3 regions of the Kluyvera fluvialis genome follow, and region 2 is predicted to be linked to each of the others. Evidence: predicted binding sites of a transcription regulator. Region 2 holds the regulator's gene; each other region holds the start of a gene.
What was found. Region 2 encodes Fur, which represses iron uptake genes when iron is present. Its sites were predicted from a motif close to ATAATAATGAGAACNACTATCAA; they were not measured.
Positions count from the first base shown of each region.

Region 1: zupT (zinc transporter ZupT) is a predicted target of Fur. The motif match lies at 5,260-5,282, and genes of this name have one in related genera.
Region 3: exbB (tol-pal system-associated acyl-CoA thioesterase) is a predicted target of Fur. The motif match lies at 1,524-1,546, and genes of this name have one in related genera.

Region 1 is NZ_AP046142.1:694,293-701,748, forward strand. Features, by position in the region: gene glnE (bifunctional [glutamate--ammonia ligase]-adenylyl-L-tyrosine phosphorylase/[glutamate--ammonia-ligase] adenylyltransferase) at 1-1,600, shown strand, start outside; gene hldE (bifunctional D-glycero-beta-D-manno-heptose-7-phosphate kinase/D-glycero-beta-D-manno-heptose 1-phosphate adenylyltransferase HldE) at 1,648-3,081, shown strand; gene ubiK (ubiquinone biosynthesis accessory factor UbiK) at 3,124-3,393, opposite strand; FMN riboswitch at 3,515-3,664, shown strand; gene ribB (3,4-dihydroxy-2-butanone-4-phosphate synthase) at 3,770-4,423, shown strand; gene zupT (zinc transporter ZupT) at 4,480-5,253, opposite strand; gene ygiD (4,5-DOPA-extradiol-dioxygenase) at 5,449-6,237, shown strand; gene AC6I4B_RS03420 (glutathionylspermidine synthase family protein) at 6,241-7,401, opposite strand; gene AC6I4B_RS03425 (DUF1190 family protein) at 7,407-7,456, opposite strand, start outside.
Region 2 is NZ_AP046142.1:3,427,248-3,434,703, reverse strand. Features, by position in the region: gene chiP (chitoporin ChiP) at 1-395, shown strand, start outside; gene AC6I4B_RS16200 (ChiQ/YbfN family lipoprotein) at 445-777, shown strand; gene fur (ferric iron uptake transcriptional regulator) at 969-1,421, opposite strand; gene fldA (flavodoxin FldA) at 1,739-2,269, opposite strand; gene ybfE (LexA regulated protein) at 2,420-2,713, opposite strand; gene ybfF (esterase) at 2,843-3,607, opposite strand; gene seqA (replication initiation negative regulator SeqA) at 3,791-4,354, shown strand; gene pgm (phosphoglucomutase (alpha-D-glucose-1,6-bisphosphate-dependent)) at 4,378-6,018, shown strand; gene AC6I4B_RS16165 (pyridoxamine 5'-phosphate oxidase family protein) at 6,098-6,574, opposite strand; gene potE (putrescine-ornithine antiporter) at 6,643-7,456, opposite strand, start outside.
Region 3 is NZ_AP046142.1:756,140-763,595, forward strand. Features, by position in the region: gene yghB (DedA family general envelope maintenance protein YghB) at 1-7, opposite strand, end outside; gene metC (cystathionine beta-lyase) at 169-1,356, opposite strand; gene exbB (tol-pal system-associated acyl-CoA thioesterase) at 1,608-2,339, shown strand; gene exbD (TonB system transport protein ExbD) at 2,346-2,771, shown strand; gene AC6I4B_RS03635 (cytoplasmic protein) at 2,873-3,322, opposite strand; gene AC6I4B_RS03640 (hypothetical protein) at 3,325-3,720, opposite strand; gene AC6I4B_RS03645 (ESA_00282 family adhesion-associated protein) at 3,824-4,333, shown strand; gene AC6I4B_RS03650 (4Fe-4S binding protein) at 4,389-4,928, opposite strand; partial or broken gene AC6I4B_RS03655 (4Fe-4S binding protein) at 5,058-5,267, opposite strand; gene AC6I4B_RS03660 (dimethyl sulfoxide reductase anchor subunit family protein) at 5,267-6,100, opposite strand; gene AC6I4B_RS03665 (DMSO/selenate family reductase complex B subunit) at 6,093-6,725, opposite strand; gene AC6I4B_RS03670 (DMSO/selenate family reductase complex A subunit) at 6,709-7,456, opposite strand, start outside.

The sequences.
Region 1 (7,456 bases), 2.2 Mb from region 2:
GGAAAGCCTGTGTGAACGCCTGGACGCGCTGATGGCGGGCGTGCGCCGGGTGTTTAACGAACTGATTGGCGATGACGAAGAGCCGTCGCAGGAAGAACAGTTATCCGAGTCCTGGCGCGAACTGTGGCAGGACACATTGCAGGAAGACGACGCACCGGCGGTGCTGGCGCATCTTAGCGAAGATGAACGACACCGAGTGCTGGCGCAAATTGCGGATTTCCGCAAAGAGCTGGATAAACGCACTATCGGCCCGCGTGGGCGTCAGGTGCTGGACTCGTTGATGCCGCATCTGCTGAGTGAAGTGTGTACGCGCGACGACGCCAACGTGTTGCTGACCCGCATCACGCCTTTGCTGAGCGGTATTGTGACCCGCACGACTTACCTCGAACTGCTGAGTGAATATCCGGGCACGTTAAAACACCTGATTCGCCTGTGCGCCGCCTCGCCGATGGTGGCAAGCCAGCTCGCGCGTTATCCGCTGCTGCTCGATGAACTGCTCGACCCGAGTACGTTGTACCAGCCAACGGCGACCGACGCTTATCGCGATGAACTACGCCAATATCTGTTGCGTGTGCCGGAAGAGGACGAAGAACAGCAACTGGAAGCTCTGCGCCAGTTTAAACAGGCGCAGTTGCTGCACATTGCGGCGGCGGATATCGCCGGTACGCTGCCAGTGATGAAAGTGAGTGACCACTTAACCTGGCTTGCCGAGGCGATGATTGACGCCGTTGTCCAGCAGGCGTGGGTGCAAATGGTGGCGCGTTACGGACAGCCAACGCATTTGCGGGAGCGCGAAGGCCGTGGCTTTGCGGTGATTGGCTACGGCAAACTGGGCGGCTGGGAGCTAGGTTATAGCTCGGATCTGGATTTAGTCTTTTTGCACGATTGTCCGATGGACGCCATGACCGACGGTGAGCGGGAAATTGACGGTCGCCAATTCTATCTGCGCCTCGCGCAGCGCATTATGCACCTGTTCAGCACCCGCACATCGTCCGGTATTTTGTATGAAGTGGATGCCCGTTTACGCCCATCTGGAGCGGCGGGAATGTTGGTGACAACCGCAGAAGCATTCGCGGATTATCAGCAAAATGAAGCGTGGACATGGGAGCATCAGGCGCTGGTTCGCGCGCGTGTGGTGTACGGTGATCCACAGCTTCAGCAGCAGTTTGACGCCATTCGTCGGCAAATTCTGACCACCGCTCGCGACAGCGCCACGCTGCAAACCGAGGTGCGTGAAATGCGCGAGAAAATGCGCGCACATCTGGGCGGCAAACAGCGCGACCGTTTCGATATCAAAACCGATGCAGGCGGCATTACCGACATTGAATTTATTACCCAGTATCTGGTGTTGCGCTACGCCCACGACAAGCCGAAGTTAACGCGCTGGTCGGATAACGTGCGCATCCTCGAACTGCTGGCGCAAAACGACATTATGGATGAGCATGAAGCGCAGGCGCTGACTCGTGCGTACACTACGTTACGTGATGCGTTGCATCATCTGGCGCTGCAAGAGTTGCCGGGAAATGTCGGGCTGGAGCGCTTCGCCGCTGAGCGCGAGCTGGTCAGTGCCAGTTGGCTGAAGTGGCTGGTTCAACCGTAAAATGTGCTATTATCGCGCGAAAATGTTGATTCTCTCAGGAGACACGAATGAAAGTAACGCTGCCGGAATTTGAACGCGCAGGTGTGATGGTGGTTGGCGATGTCATGCTGGATCGCTACTGGTATGGCCCAACCAGCCGTATTTCCCCCGAGGCTCCAGTGCCTGTGGTGAAAGTGGAAACTATCGAAGAACGCCCTGGCGGCGCGGCAAACGTGGCGATGAACATTGCTTCTCTGGGTGCGGGTTCTCGTCTCGTTGGTCTGACCGGTATTGACGATGCAGCGCGTGCGCTGAATAAAGCGCTGGCCGATGTGAACGTCAAATGCGATTTCGTTTCCGTGCCAACGCACCCGACGATTACTAAGCTGCGCGTGCTGTCGCGCAACCAGCAGCTAATCCGCCTCGATTTTGAAGAAGGGTTTGCTGGCGTTGACCCGCAGCCATTGCACGAGCGTATTCAAAGTGGCCTGCCAAACGTGGGGGCGCTGGTGCTTTCTGACTACGCCAAAGGCGCGCTGGAAAGCGTTCAGCAGATGATCAAACTGGCGCGTGAAGCCAACGTTCCGGTGCTGATCGACCCGAAAGGCACTGACTTTGAACGCTATCGCGGCGCAACGCTGCTGACCCCGAATCTGTCTGAATTTGAAGCGGTTGTGGGCAAATGTAAAAGCGAAGAAGAGCTGGTTGAACGCGGCATGAAGTTGATTGCTGATTTCGATCTTTCCGCGCTGCTGGTGACCCGTTCCGAACAGGGCATGACGTTGCTCCAGCCGGGAAAAGCACCGCTGCATCAGCCCACTCAGGCACAAGAAGTGTACGACGTGACCGGTGCGGGCGATACCGTTATTGGCGTGCTGGCAGCGACGTTGGCCTCCGGTAAAACGCTGGAAGAAGCGTGCTTCTTCGCTAACGCCGCAGCGGGCGTGGTGGTTGGCAAACTCGGGACGTCTACCGTTTCGCCAATCGAGCTGGAAAACGCGGTGCGTGGTCGCGCAGACACCGGTTTCGGTGTGATGAGTGAAGAAGAACTGAAACAGGCTGTCGCGGCGGCGCGTCGTCGCGGTGAGAAAGTGGTCATGACCAACGGCGTGTTCGACATTCTGCACGCAGGGCATGTGTCTTATCTGGCGAATGCGCGCAAGCTGGGCGACCGCCTGATCGTTGCCGTGAACAGCGATGCCTCTACTAAGCGTCTGAAAGGCGAATCTCGTCCGGTTAACCCACTGGAACAGCGCATGATTGTGCTGGGCGCGCTGGAGTCCGTTGACTGGGTCGTTTCGTTTGAAGAAGATACTCCGCAGCGCCTGATTGCTGGCATCCTGCCGGACCGCTTAGTAAAAGGCGGTGACTATAAACCAGAACAAATTGCCGGTAGCGAAGAAGTGTGGGCGAACGGGGGTGAAGTGCTGGTGCTGAACTTTGAAGATGGTTGTTCAACGACCAATATTATCAAGAAAATTCAGCAGGATAGCGAGAAGTAGTTTCTCGCTGTTTTCCCTCTCCCAAAGGGAGAGGGAAATCGCTTACTCTTTATCGCTCGCAGCAGGAGCCGCCGCACGGCTTTCCAGCTCGCTGACGCGTTGCTCTAACAGCGCCAGCTTCTCACGCGTACGCAGCAGAACCTGCGTTTGCACGTCGAACTCTTCGCGGCTAACCACATCCAGACGCGTCAACTGTGATTGAATCACCTGGCGAACTTTCTTCTCTATATCATCCCCAAATTCACGCAGGCCTTTTGGCATTGATTCGTGAACCTGGCGGGCGATTTGTTCAATTTTTTTCGGGTCAATCATCTCTGTTTCCCTGATCGTGTCGGCTTTAGCGCTATTGTAGTGTCTTCTCCTGGTACGATAAACCAGAATTGTTCGAACCTTATGCATTGCCGAAGATAATCAATAGCGTTATAGTGAGTACGCTTATTCTCAGGGCGGGGCGAAATTCCCCACCGGCGGTAAATCAGCTACGGCTGAAAGCCCGCGAGCGCTTCCTGTGAAAACGGGAAGGTCAGCAGATCCGGTGTAATTCCGGGGCCGACGGTTAGAGTCCGGATGGGAGAGAGTAACGATCCAGTCGGGTGAAAGCCCGCTCGCGTTATCTATTTGCCGTTTATCGGCACTCCTAAGACTGCCCTGATTCTGGTAACCATAATATTAATGAGGTTTTTTTACCATGAATCAGACGCTACTTTCCTCTTTTGGTACTCCGTTCGAACGCGTTGAAAACGCACTGATTGCTCTGCGCGAAGGCCGTGGCGCGATGGTGCTGGACGACGAAGATCGTGAAAACGAAGGCGACATGATCTTTGCCGCCGAAAACATGACTGTTGAACAAATGGCGCTGACTATCCGTCACGGTAGCGGCATCGTTTGTCTGTGCCTGACCGACGAACGTCGTAAACAGCTGGAACTGCCTATGATGGTAGAAAACAACACCAGCGCTTACGGCACCGGTTTCACGGTGACTATTGAAGCGGCTCACGGCGTGACGACTGGCGTTTCCGCCGCTGACCGCCTGACCACCGTGCGCGCGGCGATTGCCGACGGCGCAAAACCTTCCGACCTGAACCGTCCGGGCCACGTTTTCCCGCTGCGCGCGCAGCCGGGCGGCGTACTGACCCGTGGTGGCCACACTGAAGCAACCATCGACTTAGTAACTCTGGCAGGTTTCAAACCGGCTGGCGTACTGTGTGAACTGACCAATGATGATGGCACTATGGCGCGCGCGCCAGAGTGCATCAAGTTTGCTAAAGAACACAATATGGCGCTGGTGACTATCGAAGATCTGGTGGCTTACCGCCGCGAGCACGAGCGTAAAGCAAGCTAAGCGGACAACCCGATATTTGATAAAGCCCGGTCACGCACCGGGCTTTTTTATGGCGATTAGCCAATGCCCATTGATTGCAGCACCACTAAACTCATCCCCATCACCGACATTCCGCACAGTACGCCGTAGCTGGGGTTATTGTTCGGGTCTATCTCTTTGGCGAGTGGCATCAGCTCATCGACTGAGAGGGCGACCATAATTCCGGCGACCGCTGCCATTATTGATGCCATCACAATTGGCGACACCATACTGCCGAGAATTGCCCAGGCTAGCACCCCTCCAAGAATTTCTGCCATCCCGGAGATCCCAGCCCAGAATATCGCTTTGCGCTTTGAACCCGTGGCGGCATACACCGGCCCTGCAACCGCCAGCCCTTCAGGAATATTGTGCAGGGCAACCGCCAGCGCGATACCGAAGCCTAGCTCCAGATTATTACTGGCAGTGACGAAGGTGGCGATGCCTTCAGGGAAGTTGTGCAGGCTTATCCCCAACGTCAGCAAAATGGCGGTACGGCGAAGATTACGCGGCAACGGCGGGTTGCTTTCTTGCATGAGATCCTGTGGATGTGCGTGCGGCAGCGCGCGATCCAGCGCGAAGTAGCCGAGCAGGCCGACAACAAACATGCCATAGCCGAGAACAGGCGGCATGCCAGGGGCATCCAGTGCGGCGGGCAGCATCTCCATCAGCGAGATTAACAGCATGATCCCCGCAGCAAAACCGAGTGAGAAGGCTAAGACCCGATTTGATGGTTTTTGCCCGATAACGCCGAGAATAGCGCCGATAAACGTGGCAGCTCCTGCCAGTAATGTCAGAATGAGCGGAACCGACATTGCTTACTCCTTATGATAATGATTATCATTCATAGCATTGAAATTTGTCACTGCTGGCGAGAGGCTCAGGCGTTCTTTACCTCATTCTTACATTCAAATTTTCTGAAGATCATCATCACGCTTATCTGAGTTTCTCCTCACTAAAAACAGGTTAATGTGGTGTTATTCAATGATTCTCTTTGGAAGGATAACACCATGTCTCGTAGCCGAATGCCAGCACTGTTTTTAGGTCACGGTAGCCCGATGAACGTACTGGAAGATAACGTCTATACCCGTACCTGGCGGCAGCTTGGTGAAACGCTGCCGCGCCCGAAAGCTATCGTGGTGGTTTCTGCCCACTGGTTCACGCGGGGGACGGGCGTCACGGCAATGGAAACGCCAAAAACAATCCATGATTTTGGCGGTTTTCCGCAGGCATTGTATGACACCCATTATCCCGCTCCTGGCTGCCCGGAACTGGCTCAGAAGCTAGTTGAGCTGTTGGCTCCGGTTCCGGTCGCGTTAGATAAAGAAGCCTGGGGTTTTGACCACGGCTCGTGGGGCGTGTTGATCAAGATGTACCCGAACGCCGACATCCCGATGGTGCAATTAAGTATTGATAGCACCAAACCGGCGGCGTGGCATTTTGAGATGGGGCGTAAGCTCGCCAGCCTGCGCGACGAAGGTATTATGCTGGTAGCGAGTGGTAACGTGGTGCATAACCTGCGTACGGTTAAATGGCACGGGGAGTCTACGCCGTATCCGTGGGCCAGTGCGTTTGATGATTACGTCAAAGCTAATCTGCGCTGGAAAGGGCCGGTTGAGCAACATCCGCTGGTCAACTACCTTGATCATGATGGCGGCGCGTTATCAAACCCGACTGCAGATCATTTCCTGCCGCTGCTGTATGTGTTGGGCGCGTGGGATGGCGAAGAGCCCATCACCATCCCTGTTGAGGGGATCGAAATGGGCTCCCTGAGTATGCTGTCGGTGCTGGTAGGCTAACGGTTATTCGACGAAAATGTGGGGATAGAAGCGCGAAAGATCCTGAGTGATCAGCGCTCTGTCCTCACGAATACCTATCCCGGCGGGTTGATCGTTGATGAGCCAGCTACCAATCAGCATGTAGCTATCGCCAAATTTTGGTAGCGGGTGGAACTGCTGCACGATCATTCCTTCTTCACCGTACGGCCCTTCGACTTGCTCAATGGTTTTGCCATTTTCGACGATCGAAATGTTCGCACCTTCACGAGAGAAGATAGGCTTCACCACGTATTTTTCCAGCGGTGGGTGATCGTCCTCGGCAAAATAGGCTGGCAGCAGGTTAGGGTGATCCGGGAACATTTCCCATAGCATTGGCAGCAATGCTTTGTTGGAGATAATGCTCTTCCATGCCGGTTCCAGCCAGCGAACGCCAGCGTCTTCCAGCTTGGTCGAGAACATCTCACGCAGCATGTATTCCCACGGATAGAGTTTGAACAGATTACCGATAACCTGATCTTGCAGGTCGGTGAACTGACCTTTCTCGCCCAGACCGATATCGTCGATATACAAGAATTCGGTGGCAACGCCTGCTTCCGCCGCGCAGTCCTGCAAATATTGCACCGTACCGCGATCTTCAACGGTATCACGGCAGCAGGTCAGGTGTAGCAACTGAAAACCGTGCTGTTCGCGCAGTTCATTGAAGCGGTCGATAATCTTTTCTTGCAGGCTGTTGAACTGGTCGCTGCCTTCAGGCAAGTTGCCTGCATTGATCTGATCTTCCAGCCAAATCCATTGGAAAAATGCCGCTTCATACAGCGAAGTTGGCGTATCGGCGTTATTCTCCAGAAGCTTCGGCTCACCGGTACCATCCCAGGCCAGGTCGAGGCGTGAATAAAGCGACGGCTGGTGAGTCTGCCACGACTGGCGTACAAAACCCCAGGTGTGCTTTGGAATACGGAACTTCGCCATTAGCTCATCGCTGGCGATAACCCGCTCAACCACTTTCAGGCATAGCTGATGCAGTTCGGCGGTGACATCTTCCAGCTTTTCAACCTGTGCTAACGTCAGCTTGTAATAAGCCTCTTCACTCCAGTACGGCTCGCCGTACATGGTGTGGAAGTTAAAGCCGTATTCGGTGGCTTTTTCACGCCAGTCCGGGCGTTCAACGATACTGATTCTTTCCATGGTCATTAGCCGCCCATCGAACGGGAAGTGCTGCCCGTAGCGCTACGCTGCATGG
Region 2 (7,456 bases):
GTCTGGATATCTGGTGGGATAACCGCTCTGACTTCAACGCCAACGGCGAAAAAGCAGTCTTCTTCGGCGGCATGTACGACCTGAAAAACTGGGATCTTCCTGGCTGGGCAGTGGGTGCGTCCTACGTCTATGCATGGGATGCGAAGCCAGCAACCTGGCAGATCAACCCAGATGCGTACTACGACAAAAACAACACCATCAGAGAATCAGCATACAGCCTGGATGCAATGTACACCGTACAGGAAGGCCGTGCGAAGGGCACTCTCTTCAAACTGCACTTCACTCAGTACGACAACCACTCTGACATCCCAAGCTGGGGCGGTGGTTACGGCAACATCTTCCAGGATGAGCGTGACGTGAAATTCATGGTTATCGCACCATTCACTATTTTCTGATGCATGACACGGCAGGGGGTTCCCCTGCCGTAGCGAAGAGGCTCATGGTATGAAAAAACTGATTATTGTTGCCTTAATGGCTGCCGGGCTTGCCGCCTGCGCGCAGTCACCAGCCCCGAAAGAAGACAGCAAGCTGAGAGATGCCTACAGCGCTTGTATCAATACCGCCCAGGGTAACCCGGACAAAATTGAAGCCTGCCAGAGCGTGTTAAACGTGCTGCGTCAGGAAAAAGCGCACGAGCAGTTCGCAAGCCAGGAAAGTGTGCGCGTACTGGATTACCAACAGTGCATTCAGGCCAGAAAAACCGGTAACGACGAAGCGGTTGCTAAGCGTTGCGATAAAATCTGGCAGGAAATTCGCAGTAATAACCCAGTTAAATAAACCTCTTTTCTTCTTCAAGGCCGGAGCCGCGAGAGTGACTCCGGCTTTTTTATGGCTTCACGTTATCGAGGCATTTTACCGCGCCTGGTCGGGCAACAAAGTCAGGACGTGCCAGTGGCAGGGAAGGGGCACGATAACAGGAAATAAAAAAGCCAGCACACAATGGCTGGCTTTTAACGGAAGACGAGAGATTATTTCTCGGTACTTTCGTGGGCATTTTCATCTTCACGGCAATCGCCTTCTGCGCAGTGACCGTAAAGATAAAGACTGTGGTTGGTTAAGCGAATGCCGTGCTTCGCCGAGATTTCACGCTGGCGAGCTTCGATGGAATCATCGCTGAACTCGATAACTTTGCCGCAGTCGAGGCAGATCAGGTGATCATGGTGGTGCTGTTGAGTCAGTTCGAAAACAGATTTGCCACCTTCGAAATTGTGGCGCGTTACGATACCGGCGTCATCAAACTGGTTAAGAACACGGTAAACCGTGGCTAAACCAATCTCTTCACCCATGTCGATCAGGCGTTTGTATAAGTCTTCCGCGCTGACATGGTGATTATCCGGTTCCTGAAGGACTTCCAGAATTTTCAACCGTGGAAGTGTGACTTTCAGGCCAGCCTTCTTTAGTGCGGTGTTATTGTCAGTCATGCGGAATCTGTCCTGTTGCTAAACGATTAACTTCCATCAGCGAAAGTATCACAGAGAATGCACCCGGTTTAATGCGTCTCATTATAGAATGACCCTATCAAAATGAAAACAGCAAGATTCGGGTAAACGAAGCTTTCAAAAACGAGGCTTCACCGACAAATTAAGCGATGAACCTGCGCGCAGAACCTATATCGGATAAGTTCTAAACCAGAGGACATTGTACAGGTAAGTGTTAAAAAGTTAAAAAATTGTATCTATTATTTTGATTGCTTTTACCTATTAATGAGGTGTGATTTAATAATCACACCTCATTATCATCAGGCGTTTTTGATTTCGTCGAGGTGCAGCTCTTCTGCAACCTGCTTAACCCATTTTTCAACGCGCTCAGCGGTCAGTTCTGGCTGACGGTCTTCATCAATCGCCAGACCGACGAAGTGGTCGTCATCGGCCAGGCCTTTAGACGCTTCGAAGTGGTAGCCCGCCGTTGGCCAGTGACCAACGATAGCCGCGCCGCGTGGTTCGATAATATCGCGAATAGTCCCCAGCGCGTCGCAGAAGTATTCTGCGTAATCTTCCTGGTCGCCACAGCCGAACAGCGCAACCAGTTTGCCATTGAAATCAATCTCTTCCAGCGTTGGGAAGAAGTCATCCCAGTCACACTGTGCTTCGCCGTAGTACCAGGTCGGGATGCCCAGCAGCAGGATATCGTATGCAGCCAGGTCTTCTTTGCTGCTCTTGGCAATGTCGTGGACGTCAGCGACATCTTTACCAAGCTGTTTTTGAATCATTTTTGCGATATTTTCGGTATTACCGGTGTCGCTACCAAAGAAGATGCCAACGATTGCCATGAGTAAAATAACCTCTTGAAACTTAATGATATGGTGGTGGCTTATTGCCCACAGATAAGGGCAATAATAGCAGAACAGAGAAGCGTGCGGAAACAGCTATTGTGCCGTACTGCACACTCTGCAACATGAAAGTGTGTTTTGGGGGATTTTTTAGACTTTCCCCTGTCCGTGCAGCAGGGCCAGTTGGCTCATCAGAATTTCTTCGATAAGTTCACTACGGCTCATGTCACGGGCAGTCGCCAGCTCGTTGAGCGCATCAACGGCATCGTTGTTCAGCTTCAGCTCTACGCGCTTCAGGCCGCGCACTTTGTCGCGTTTCAACTGATTGCGCTTATTAATGCGAAGCTGTTCATCGCGCGAAAGCGGATTGGTTTTGGGTCTTCCCGGCCGACGCTCATTTGCGAACAAATCTAATGTCGTACGGTCCGTTTGTTCTTTTGCCATGGTTCTGAGTGACTTCGGGGAAACAAGCTACCGGGCAATGCCCAGCGCAGACAGCGCGCAATCATACATCAGTGGAACCCGCGCGCCAACGACCACGGTCATTCTGGTGCGCGGTCGATGCATTTTTAATCACTCTGCGAGGTGGCGACGGATAGCGCGCAGCACCGCATCCGGTTTTTCGGCGTGGACCCAGTGGCCCGCACCGGCAATCACGTGCGCTTTCGCCTGCGGGAATTGCGCCAGCAGGTCAGCACGATAGGCTTCAGTGACATATGGCGAATTGCCGCCGGGAATAAACAGCGCTGGGTGATCCCAGGCCGGGATAGTCTGCCAGCCGACGATATGCGGGTATTGCTCCCACAGCACCGGCACATTGAAACGCCAGGCTCCGTCAACAAACGACTTCAGCAGAAATTGAATTACCCCTTCTTCGGCCAGATGCTCGCGCATCACGGCGGCGGCCTGATGGCGGGTCACCACCTCGGCCTGGGTAACCGCATTTATCGCGGCGAAAATCTCATCGTGGCGGCGAACGTGATAATCCACCGGGGCGATATCAATTGCCACCAGGTGGTCGATACGTTCTGGCGCTAGCGCCGTCAGCGCCATGACCGCTTTGCCCCCCATCGAGTGACCAATGACCGTGGCTTTCTCAATATGATGGGCGTCGAGAGTGTCGAGAAGATCCTGTGCCATCGCGGGGTAGTTCATTTCATCGGAACGTGGCGACAGCCCGTGGTTGCGCATATCAACCTGAAGGATATCGTGGTCGGCAACCAGGTCTCGCGCCAGGATCCCGAGGTTGTCCAGACTGCCGAACAGACCGTGGACAAGAAGGATGGGGGAATTATTGTGCAGGTTTTGTGCAGATTGCGCTCGGACATTCAATTTCATAGCAAAGTTCTTTTTTTCGCGTTGTCGGGTTAGGGTATCATGTTGGACATTCTAACGCTCAGGGGCAAGAGAGGAACTCATCCGAATTTTGCTGTCTTCCTGGTTTGGCGCTACCCGCTGTTGGGTTTTGACTTTATAATCCCAGCAAATTGTATTCAGAAAAAATTATCGCACCGGATTAAGATGAAAACGATCGAAGTTGATGACGAGCTCTATCGCTATATTGCGGCCCACACTCTGCACATCGGTGAGAGCGCGTCCGACATTTTACGGCGTATGCTGAAATTCTCCGCCACCGCACAGCCGGCAGTGGCTGCTGCGCCGGTCGTCAAAGCAGAACCCGCTCCCGCGCCAGCTGCTACCCCCGTTGCTGAGGTTAAATCGGTAAAAACCACGAAAGACAAAGTCCGTGCCATGCGCGAACTGCTGCTCTCCGATGAATACGCAGAGCAAAAAAGAGCGGTGAACCGTTTTATGCTGGTGTTGACCACGCTGTACTCTCTGGATAACAACGCATTCGCAGAAGCTACCGAATCCCTCCATGGGCGTACCCGCGTCTATTTTGCCGCTGATGAGCAGACGCTGCTGAAAAACGGTAACCAGACAAAACCAAAACAGGTACCGGATACGCCATACTGGGTTATTACGAACACCAATACGGGTCGTAAATGCAGCATGGTTGAACACATCATGCAGTCAATGCAATTCCCGGCGGAATTGATTGAAAAGGTTTGCGGCACCATCTAACCCTTGCATAAAAGGACAAGGCAATGGCAATCCATACCCGTGCGGGGCAACCCGCACAGCAGAGTGATTTGATAAACGTCGCTCAACTGACCTCGCAGTATTATGTGCTGCAACCGGAAGTAGGCAACGCGGAACATGCGGTGAAGTTCGGGACATCCGGTCACCGTGGCAGCGCTGGTCGTCATAGCTTTAACGAACAGCACATTTTAGCGATTGCTCAGGCGATTGCTGAAGAGCGCGCGAAAAATGGCATTACCGGCCCATGTTACGTCGGGAAAGATACCCATGCGCTCTCTGAACCCGCGTTTATCTCCGTTCTTGAAGTATTAGCCGCAAACGGTGTGGATGTCATTGTGCAGGAAAACAATGGCTTCACGCCGACGCCGGCGATTTCCAACGCTATCCTGGTGCACAACAAAAAAGGCGGCGCGCTGGCTGATGGGATTGTGATTACCCCATCCCATAACCCGCCGGAAGATGGCGGTATCAAATACAACCCGCCAAATGGTGGCCCGGCAGATACCAACGTTACCAAAGTGGTAGAAGACCGCGCAAACGCGCTGCTGGCGGCGGGTCTGCAAGGCGTTAAACGCCTTTCCCTGGCTGAAGCACTGGCTTCCGGTCATGTGAAAGAACACGATTTAGTCCAGCCGTTTATCGAAGGGCTGGCGGATATCGTCGATATGGCGGCTATCCAGAAAGCAGGGCTGACGCTGGGCGTTGATCCGCTGGGCGGTTCCGGTATCGAATACTGGAAACGCATCGCAACGCATTACAACCTGAACCTGACCATCGTTAACGATCACGTTGACCAGACTTTCCGCTTTATGCACCTTGATAAAGATGGCGCAATCCGTATGGACTGCTCCTCTGAGTGCGCGATGGCGGGTCTGCTGGCGCTGCGTGATAAGTTTGACCTGGCCTTTGCGAACGACCCGGATTACGACCGTCACGGTATCGTCACTCCGGCAGGGCTGATGAACCCGAACCACTATCTGGCGGTGGCTATCAACTACCTGTTCCAGCATCGTCCGCAGTGGGGCAAAGAGGTTGCCGTGGGTAAAACGCTGGTCTCTTCAGCAATGATTGACCGCGTGGTTAACGATCTGGGCCGCAAGCTGGTAGAAGTGCCGGTGGGCTTTAAATGGTTCGTTGACGGTCTGTTTGACGGCAGCTTCGGTTTCGGCGGCGAAGAGAGCGCGGGGGCATCTTTCCTGCGTTTCGACGGCACGCCGTGGTCAACGGATAAAGACGGTATCATCATGTGCCTGTTGGCGGCAGAAATTACGGCCGTGACCGGTAAGAACCCGCAAGAGCACTACAACGAACTGGCTGCGCGCTTTGGTGCGCCAAGCTACAACCGTTTGCAGGCTAGCGCTACTTCCGCACAGAAAGCGGCATTGTCGAAGCTGTCTCCTGAAATGGTCAGTGCTAGCACGCTGGCAGGTGATCCGATCACCGCACGTCTGACGGCGGCTCCGGGTAACGGCGCATCGATTGGCGGCCTGAAAGTGATGACCGACAACGGCTGGTTTGCAGCGCGTCCGTCCGGCACGGAAGACGCCTACAAAATCTACTGTGAAAGTTTCCTCGGTGCTGAACATCGTCAGCAGATTGAGAAAGAAGCCGTAGAGATTGTCAGCGAAGTGCTGAAAAATGCCTGAGTTGATACGGTAAGCCTGATAAGCAAAGCGCCATCAGGCAATACCAACCCATAAAAAAGGAGCCTTTCGGCTCCTTTTTTTACATCGCCCGATTTTGACGGCAGGTTAGCGTTTTACAGTCGATACGCACGACGCAAACCGCCTTCATCATCTCTTCGCTATAGCTAAATATTTTTCCTGGTACAGCCTGGCGCATAATCACGTCCAGCCCGTGCTGCATGGCTTCACGCTCCTGCAAAATAGAGGCTTGCCCACTGGCGATAATACTGCTGTAAGCGTAGCTATAGTCGCAGGCATCGTCTGCCGGAAGCAGGCGATGGTCGCCGTCTATCTCAACGCTAATCGCTGGATTCTTTCGCAGCAAGCGCATCTTTTTGCCGGTGCGCGCGCCGTGGAAATAGAGCGTCCAATGCCCATCCTGATACTCATAGCCAAAATTCACCGGCACGATGTACGGGCTAACCTCGTCATTAAGTGCAATGCGGCAAACCTGGTGGGTATTCATAATCGCGAGGATCGCGTCTGGGTCCGTCACGACCCGCTCTGGATTGCTCATGATGGTTATCTTAAGAAGGGGAGAATAAAAATCGGGTTGCCGTTGCCAGCAACCCGCAAAGGTAGGTATTAACTGTGTTTATTTTTCAGTTCGAAGCGTGGAGATACCAGGCCATACAGTGTCCAACCGAGGAAGGTCACGATGGAACCGTACAACATCGCTTCTTCACCGGAGGAGTACAGCGCATAGAAGCTGTACATCGCACCAATAAAGGCCACCACATTGGTCGGTGTCGCTTTATTCCCTGGTACATTCGCCATTTTCTGAATAATAACCAGCGCTGCCATCGACAGGATGTATGGGATAATGTTGGTCACCACCGCCAGGTTAACCAGCACGTTGAACTGGCTGTTCAGCGACGGGCTAATCGTCATTAATGACAGGCCGGTTTGAATGACAACAATCACCAACATACCCTGCACCGGAGCGTCAGCCTTGCTCACGCGGGAGAAAATTTTCGGGAAGTAACCTTCATCCGCCGAAGATTTAAACACCTGAGCAATGGTGAACTGCCAACCGAGCAGTGAACCGCAGCAAGACATCACCATCAGCGCCATGATGACTTTACCGACTGTCGGCGTGAACATATGCGCAAAGGCAAGACCGAACGGCGCGGTAGAGTTTGCCAGATCCATGTTTGGCACAATCCCGGCAATCACGTTGGTGGAGACGATATAAATCACCGCCGCCCCCAGCGTCCCGCCGAGTACGGCGATTGGCACGTTACGTTCTGGATTTTCTACCACATCGGCGTTAGCACAGGCAGATTCCAGACCGAGGAATGCCCACAACGTCATGGCGATAGAAGAACCTACCGCAGTAAAGAACGGTGCATTATGCGGGTTCCAGGACTCTGCGTACATGGTTGGGCTGAACCAGAAC
Region 3 (7,456 bases), 2.3 Mb from region 2:
CGACCATGAAAATTCCCGTGGAACAGCGTTTTCGCTCATTGTACGCCCAAAAGATTAAAAACACCTTGATCTCGGGCGCAACAAATACAGCGGCGTTGTTCTGATTTGCTGACAACGGGGCTGAATTTGTTTACGCCCGACAAAGGATGATGTCGGGCATGGGCTATGTTACACGATGCGGGCGAATCCTGCCGCTAAATCCGCAATGAGATCGTCAAGGTTTTCTAAACCGATGTGGACACGAATTAACGTGCCGCTGAAATCAATCTCACCGCCCGGGCGAATGGTAGCAAGCTCCTCCGGCTGGTTTGCCAGAATCAAAGATTCGAACCCGCCCCAGGAATAGGCCATGCTAAACAGCGAGAAGTGGTCGAGATAGTTCGCCAGTTCGTCGTCATTCAGGCGCTTATTGAGTACAAAAGAGAACAGCCCGCTGCTGCCGGTGAAGTCGCGCTTCCAGAACTCATGCCCTTTACTACCCGGCAGCGCAGGGTGGTTAACTCGTGCGACTTGAGGCTGTTGTACCAGCCATTCGGCAATTTTCAGGCTGCTCTCGTGATGCTGGCGCAAACGGACACCCAGAGTACGCAGGCCACGGCTGGTCATATACGCGGTGTCGGCGTCGAGCATTTGGCCCATCAGATACGCGTTTTCGCGCAACTGCGGCCAGCAACGTTCATTAGACACCGCCGTGCCTACCATCGCATCGGAGTGACCAATCAGGTATTTCGTCCCGGCCTGAATCGAAATATCAACGCCAAACTCCAGCGCCTTAAACAGCACGCCCGCCGCCCAGGTGTTATCTACTATGATAATGGCTTCTGGCGCGACGCGACGCACAGCGGCAACTATCGCCGGGACGTCGTGTACTTCCATCGTGATGGAGCCAGGTGATTCCAGAAACACCACTTTGGTATTGGGTTGAATTAGGTTCGCTATCTCTGCGCCAATCAGCGGGTCAAACCAGCCGGTGGTCACACCCAGCTTGCCGAGAATTTTGGTACAGAAATCCTGGCTTGGTTCGTAGGCGGTGTTGGTCATCAGTACGTGGTCGCCCTGTTCGACAAACGCCAGAATCGTATTTGCCACTGCGGCTGCCCCGCAAGGGAAAAGGGCGCAGCCCGCGCCGCCTTCCAGCTCACACATTGCCTCCTGGAGAGAGAAGTGCGTTAGCGTGCCGCGACGCCCATAGAATAGTTCTCCGTTGGCGCGGTTATGCGTGGCATGTTTTTTGGCGGCGACGCTTTCAAAAACCAGCGATGACGCGCGCTGAATCACGCTGTTTACCGATCCCTGTGTGTATTTTTTACTGCGCCCGGCGTTGACCAGCGCGGTGTCGAGGTGCTTGTTTGCCATTTCTGCTGTACCTGTTTTTATACGTCTGGACGTCTAAACTATCACGATTGGCGGCAGGGTATAGCGTTTCGTACGCATACAGCAGAAAATTTTGCCAAAAAGAAAGCTGAAAACTTTTTTACTGCGTAAGCGCAAGGAAACTAAGTGTGATTTAAGTCAATATGTAAATACTAATGAGAACTACTATCAATTCGACGTTGTTTTGATATTATTGTGCTCAGGTTTTGTGATTTAAGTCCTGGAGATACACAGTGGGTAATAATTTGATGCAGGCGGATCTCTCCGTTTGGGGTATGTATCATCATGCCGACATCGTGGTTAAAGTAGTCATGATCGGCTTGATACTGGCATCCGTCGTCACCTGGGCTCTTTTCTTCAGCAAGGGCGCTGAACTGCTTTCCCATAAACGCCGCCTCAAGCGTGAGCAGAAACTGTTAGGGGATGCGCGCTCTCTCAACCAGGCGCACGAAATTGCCGCCTCATTCGATGCCCAAAGCCTGAGCAGCCAATTAATTAACGAAGCGCAGAACGAGCTTGAGCTGTCTGCCGGTTCGGAAGATAACGAAGGGATTAAAGAGCGTACCGGTTTCCGTCTTGAGCGTCGCGTCGCGGCGGTTGGGCGTCACATGGGGCGTGGGAATGGCTTCCTGGCGACCATCGGTGCTATCTCGCCATTTATCGGCCTGTTTGGTACGGTATGGGGCATTATGAACAGCTTCATCGGTATTGCTCAAACGCAAACCACGAACCTGGCCGTTGTCGCACCGGGGATTGCTGAAGCCCTGTTGGCCACCGCGATTGGCCTGTTCGCCGCTATCCCTGCGGTGGTTATCTATAACATCTTCGCGCGCCTGATTGGCGGCTTTAAAGCCAACCTGAGCGATGTCGCCGCACAGGTACTGCTGTTGCAGAGCCGTGACCTGGATCTTAGCGCCAGCGGCGTGCATCCGGTACGTACCGCACAGAAATTACGAGTAGGTTAATGCCCCATGGCAATGCGTCTTAATGAAAATCTGGACGATACCGGCGAAATGCATGAAATCAACGTGACGCCGTTTATCGATGTCATGTTGGTTCTGCTGATTATCTTCATGGTTGCCGCGCCGCTGGCGACCGTGGATGTTAAAGTCAACCTGCCAGCCTCCTCCAGCCAACCGCAGCCACGACCGGAAAAACCGGTGTATCTGTCGGTAAAAGCGGATAAATCGATGTTCCTCGGTAACGATCCTGTCACCGAAGACAATATGGTTACGGCGCTTAACGCGTTGACGGAAGGTAAGAAAGACACGACCGTGTTCTTCCGCGCCGATAAAACGGTGGACTACGAAACGATGATGAAGGTCATGGATACGCTGCATCAGGCAGGGTATCTCAAGATTGGCCTGGTCGGTGAAGAGACCGTCGCGAAAAAGTAAAATACCCCGAATGGCGCACTCTGCGCCATTCGCTATTATTCCCCTCAGATGCACCCTTCCTGTGAAATTAATACGCTGATTTAAATAATATTAAGCGGTGTTCAGACTGGCTTAGGTGTAGGCGCAGCGACGATAACCGGCTTTTTCTCGCTGTCTCTGTCCGGCTTCAGGATGACGTTAGCGGTGCGATAGTCGCCATCGGCAAGGCCACGGCTTATCTCAAGGGTTGCGGTTTCGCGGTGCAGGACATGCTGATAGCAGGCTTCGGTGTGCGCCAGAATTTTATCGCGCAGGTGTGGATAACGTTCCATGATTTCGCACAGCGCAGCGCCAAAGATCTCTTCTTTTACCTGATAGGCGTAAATTTCGCGGCGATTCTGCCATTTCATTTTGACCAACGCTGCGGGAATTGGTACCGATGCGTTAGAAATACGGCGGCCTTCGGCGCTTTTTTCATCACGTAATGCCTGAAGGTTGCGCTGAAGAAGTGTTTCATCACTTATCTGCGGGCTTAATGTTAAATTAGCCTCGCTAACATCGACAAGTTTCATGCTTACTTTTCCGTCAGGTTATAAAACAGTGGCGTGACTTTTTCCTGAGTCATTAAATTAAGCCAAATTTTATTACCGTCTTCATTTATTTCTTGGGTTTTTAACTCAATAATTTGGCTTAACTCCAGTGGAGATATCTCCCCCTGTACGACCAAATTATTTAGCATAAGGGCAAATGCTTCAATTTTAGCGACGCGATATAATCTATCTTTAATATGACGATCGCGCTCTTCCAGCAATGGGTTACGCGACTGGCCGCCGCTAATCAATATCTCATTCTGCCAGCGAGATAACGAAGCCTTCTCCGGCTCTGGGTGCTGCTTGTCCTTGATATCCTGGCTCTCAGCGTCGATCGCTGAGATACAAAAACGGGCTGGGATAAGGGTTTCAGCTATCATATACGTGTCGTCTTTCGAAGGGCTGGCGGGTGTTTTTTATTATAGTGAGCTTCGTTGACATTATCATGGTGCACTTTTAAAATCAAAAAAAGTGGAGAAAACCATGAGCGGTATTATTTATTTTGTGATGGTGTTGCTGTTGCTCACCGCCGTTATTTTAATTTTTATGTATGGTCAAAATAACGAAACAGCGGATATCGAAAATGAAACTGCAACCGCCAGTACCACCACACCGCTGAACAAAGATGAAGGCGAAAGTCATTTTGCTGGATTGATGAGCAGTATCACGCCTTCGTGGTATTGGCGAATTAATCATGAATATATCGATTTTCTGCAATCAACGATAAAGCGTCTGTCTAGCGACGAATTAAAGGAAACGCCTGGTCTTTTTGATGCCCAGGAACGTTGTCGGAATCTCAACGGCGCAGTCTACGAATATTACGATGAGATTAAGCGTCGTTGCCTTAAAGGTGAACAGGTTAGTGCCAGCGATCCGGTGGTGTTAAGCCTACAGCAGTGTTTCGGTGAATTCGCCCAGGAGGCATATCCTGAGCTGGTGGCGCTGGTGTGGCCAGACTATCAGCGGCCTTTTGTAAGACCCCACGATGTGTAATTTTATCTGTTGATGTCATGCGGCATCGTTGCGATGTTTAGTCGCGTAATCTCTATTACGCTTCGCGCATATTGTGGCTGTGACGCTGGCAAATGTGGCAATGTTGCTGTTCAGCATTCATGGTAAAGAATGGATGCTGGCAACAGGTACACCTCTTTCGTATAAAGGTAAATTTTTGGGTATAGCTTAGCTGAATTTGTGGCTGAACCATGATCGCACGGTGGAAACAGACGGCCATACAGCTATGGCAGCCAGTGCATAACGTAGACGACCATTCCAGCTTGCCGTCGTTGAAACGTAGCGCTTGTTCACGACAGGCTCTGGCGCAGGCCCCGCACGCTACGCAGCGCGATAACGTCAATGAGAGTTCAAATTCACTGTATGGGTGGAAGAACTGCCGACGTTTCTGACGGTCAGCGCTTGCCCGCCCTGATTGAATACCTTCATCCACCACGTGTATCAAATGACGGCGAGAGAGATTAACGGATTTTGTTTCCGGGGGAACTATCTGCCAGACCGGTTCGTTGAATTTCCGCAACCAGATGTTCAGTGCCGCAATGGCCAGCGCCCAGCCAGGATGCTCGTCAATATTCATGGCCACACGCCTGATGCCATACTCATAGTGCCATATCAGCAGCTCGTCCGTACTGGGCGACAGTGCCGAAAATGGGGCGACAAGAGCCTCATTTTTGTACCATCGGGTAGCGGGTTGTAAGTGTTGTAATGCTCCCGTGGGGCAAACAAAAAGACAATGGCCACAGTGGATGCAAGCCATTTCATCGAGAGACGCCGCGTCATCGGAAAGCGAAATCGCATTCGCCGGGCACACTGTTACACAGGCCTGACAGGTGTGCCCGGCGTATGTTTTACGCAAGCAAGAAGCCCCCACGTCAGGAGACGTGGAAGGCTCAGGCGTGAAGCGAAATAAAGCCATTAGTGGATGCTGAAGAAAACGAAGCGGAACAGGACTTCTGACACCAGTAACAGCAAAGAGCCGATAATGAGGCCGCACCGGCGGTTACGCCATCCACTGATAGCAAACAATGCCGTGCCCATCACCGATATGACCCAGGATAAAAGTCGTAGCCCACTGAGTTCTGCAAAGGCTTGCACAGGCTGGTGAGGCAGGGTGACGACGTTGTTCAATGAGGCACTGGACAGATAGTGTAGGTAGGCAGGTTGTGCCAACAGACGTATTACGGTCACCATCATCACCGTCACTACCGTCAGGCGTATGAGTGGCTGGTAAGCCGACACGGCCTGAGATGCTTTCAGCAATGGCAGCCCAGTGAAAGCAATGGCGCCCAGTATGCCCACCGAGCCATAGAACATCAGCCAGGTATTGAAGTGCATCCAGGTGATAACGGAACTGTGTGCATAAATCGCGCTCATACACCAGACGTCAATCAGCCCCAGCACTGCCGCTACAGGCAGCAAGATACCGAACCGTTGTTTTTTTATCAGCATCATCAGCGTACAAAATCCCAGTACCGCGAGATAAACGCTGGCGAACACAATTTCACGGCTTAGCCAGGAGCTGGCAATATGCCGTAATGCGTTGAACGCGTTCAGCGGGTAGCCTAAGTGCAACGTCGAGGCGATTAAGCCTAGTCCTCCGGCTATGCAGGCGAACAGCATCGCGGGTAGCCGCTGTTTTTGGGCTTCAGGAACGTCTTTTGCCGTGCACGCAGCCAGTGCCAGAAACAAGGTCAGACCCACAGAGCCCTGAACCAACAGGGTAAAAATGAGTAACGGCAACTCATGCATGAGATTGTTCCTCTTTTTCTGCGCCCTGGTGCGGTTTGATAACCAGATTTGGGTGGGTAATCGATGAATCTGGTAATCCCTGCACATCGCAGACGCTGCCATATTTGGCGCGTAATTCGTCAATCGGGCCAAATTTGATTGCCCCTAGTGGGCAGGTCGCCACGCAGATTGGTTGTTCCCCTTTCGCCTGTAAGTCTAAGCAAAAGTCGCATTTTGACATTTGGCCTGCTTCTTCATTCATCTGTGGTGCGCCGTAAGGGCACGACCAGGCACAGTAACCACAACCCACACATTTGGTTGTGTCTACGCGGACAATTCCATCCTCTGGGCGCTTATGCATTGCTGTCGTGGGGCAGTTTTTGGTGCAAATCGGATCTGCACAGTGATTGCAGGAGATAGACAGCGTGTAGGCGTACACGTTATGCGTAACGCCGCCCTGGCCTGTGGGGATAAATCCACCGCCTTTCACCTCATAAACTCGGCGGAACCGACGCCCTACCTCTAGATTATTTTTATCTTTACAGGCCACCTGGCAGGCTTTACAACCAGAGCAACGCGATGAATCAATGAAAAATCCCAGCTGTTTATCACTGACAGGAGGGTACTCTTTATACTGCTGACTCATACTTTGCTACCTCCACAAGCATGGTTTGATGGGAATTACCTTTGGCGAGCGGAGTGATGCGCGCAGAGCTAAGGACATTCGGACAGCCACCGTGATCAACACCGTTGGCATCTGGTTGCCACCAGGCACCGGCCTGCATGGCGACGACGCCGGGCATAATGCGCACGGTGACTTCTGCGGGAACCTGGCAAATCCCCCGATGGTTGTTAATTCGGACGGTATCTCCCTGGCGTATCCCGCGCTTTTGCGCATCCAGTGGGTTAATCCATAGTTTCTGAGCCTGCACCTCCTGTAGCCAGGGGTTGGCATATTGCGTTGAGTTGGCGCGGTTTTTTCCTTTCCAGGTGATTAACTGTAGCGGGAACTGTTTTGCCAGCTCATCCTCTGGCCCTTCATGTGCAGGAACATAGTGAGAGAGCGCTGGGATCTCAGGATGGTTCATGTCGTACAGGCGTTTAGAGAATATTTCAATTTTCCCTGACGGCGTCGGGAACGGGTGATTCAGCGGATCGCGGATATTTTCCTCAAAGGCGACATACGGCTTACTTTTAAACAGGTGCTGACGTTTTTTCAGTAGCTCATCGAAAGTGGGCAGATGTTCATCCGGCATCGACAGGCGGGTCTGCTCCCAGATATGTTCGATCCACTGCTTCTCGGTGCGGCCTTCGCTGAACTGCGCTTCGACTCCCATTTTTGCCGCTACGTCACGCTGCCAGTCGTAATCCGAGCGG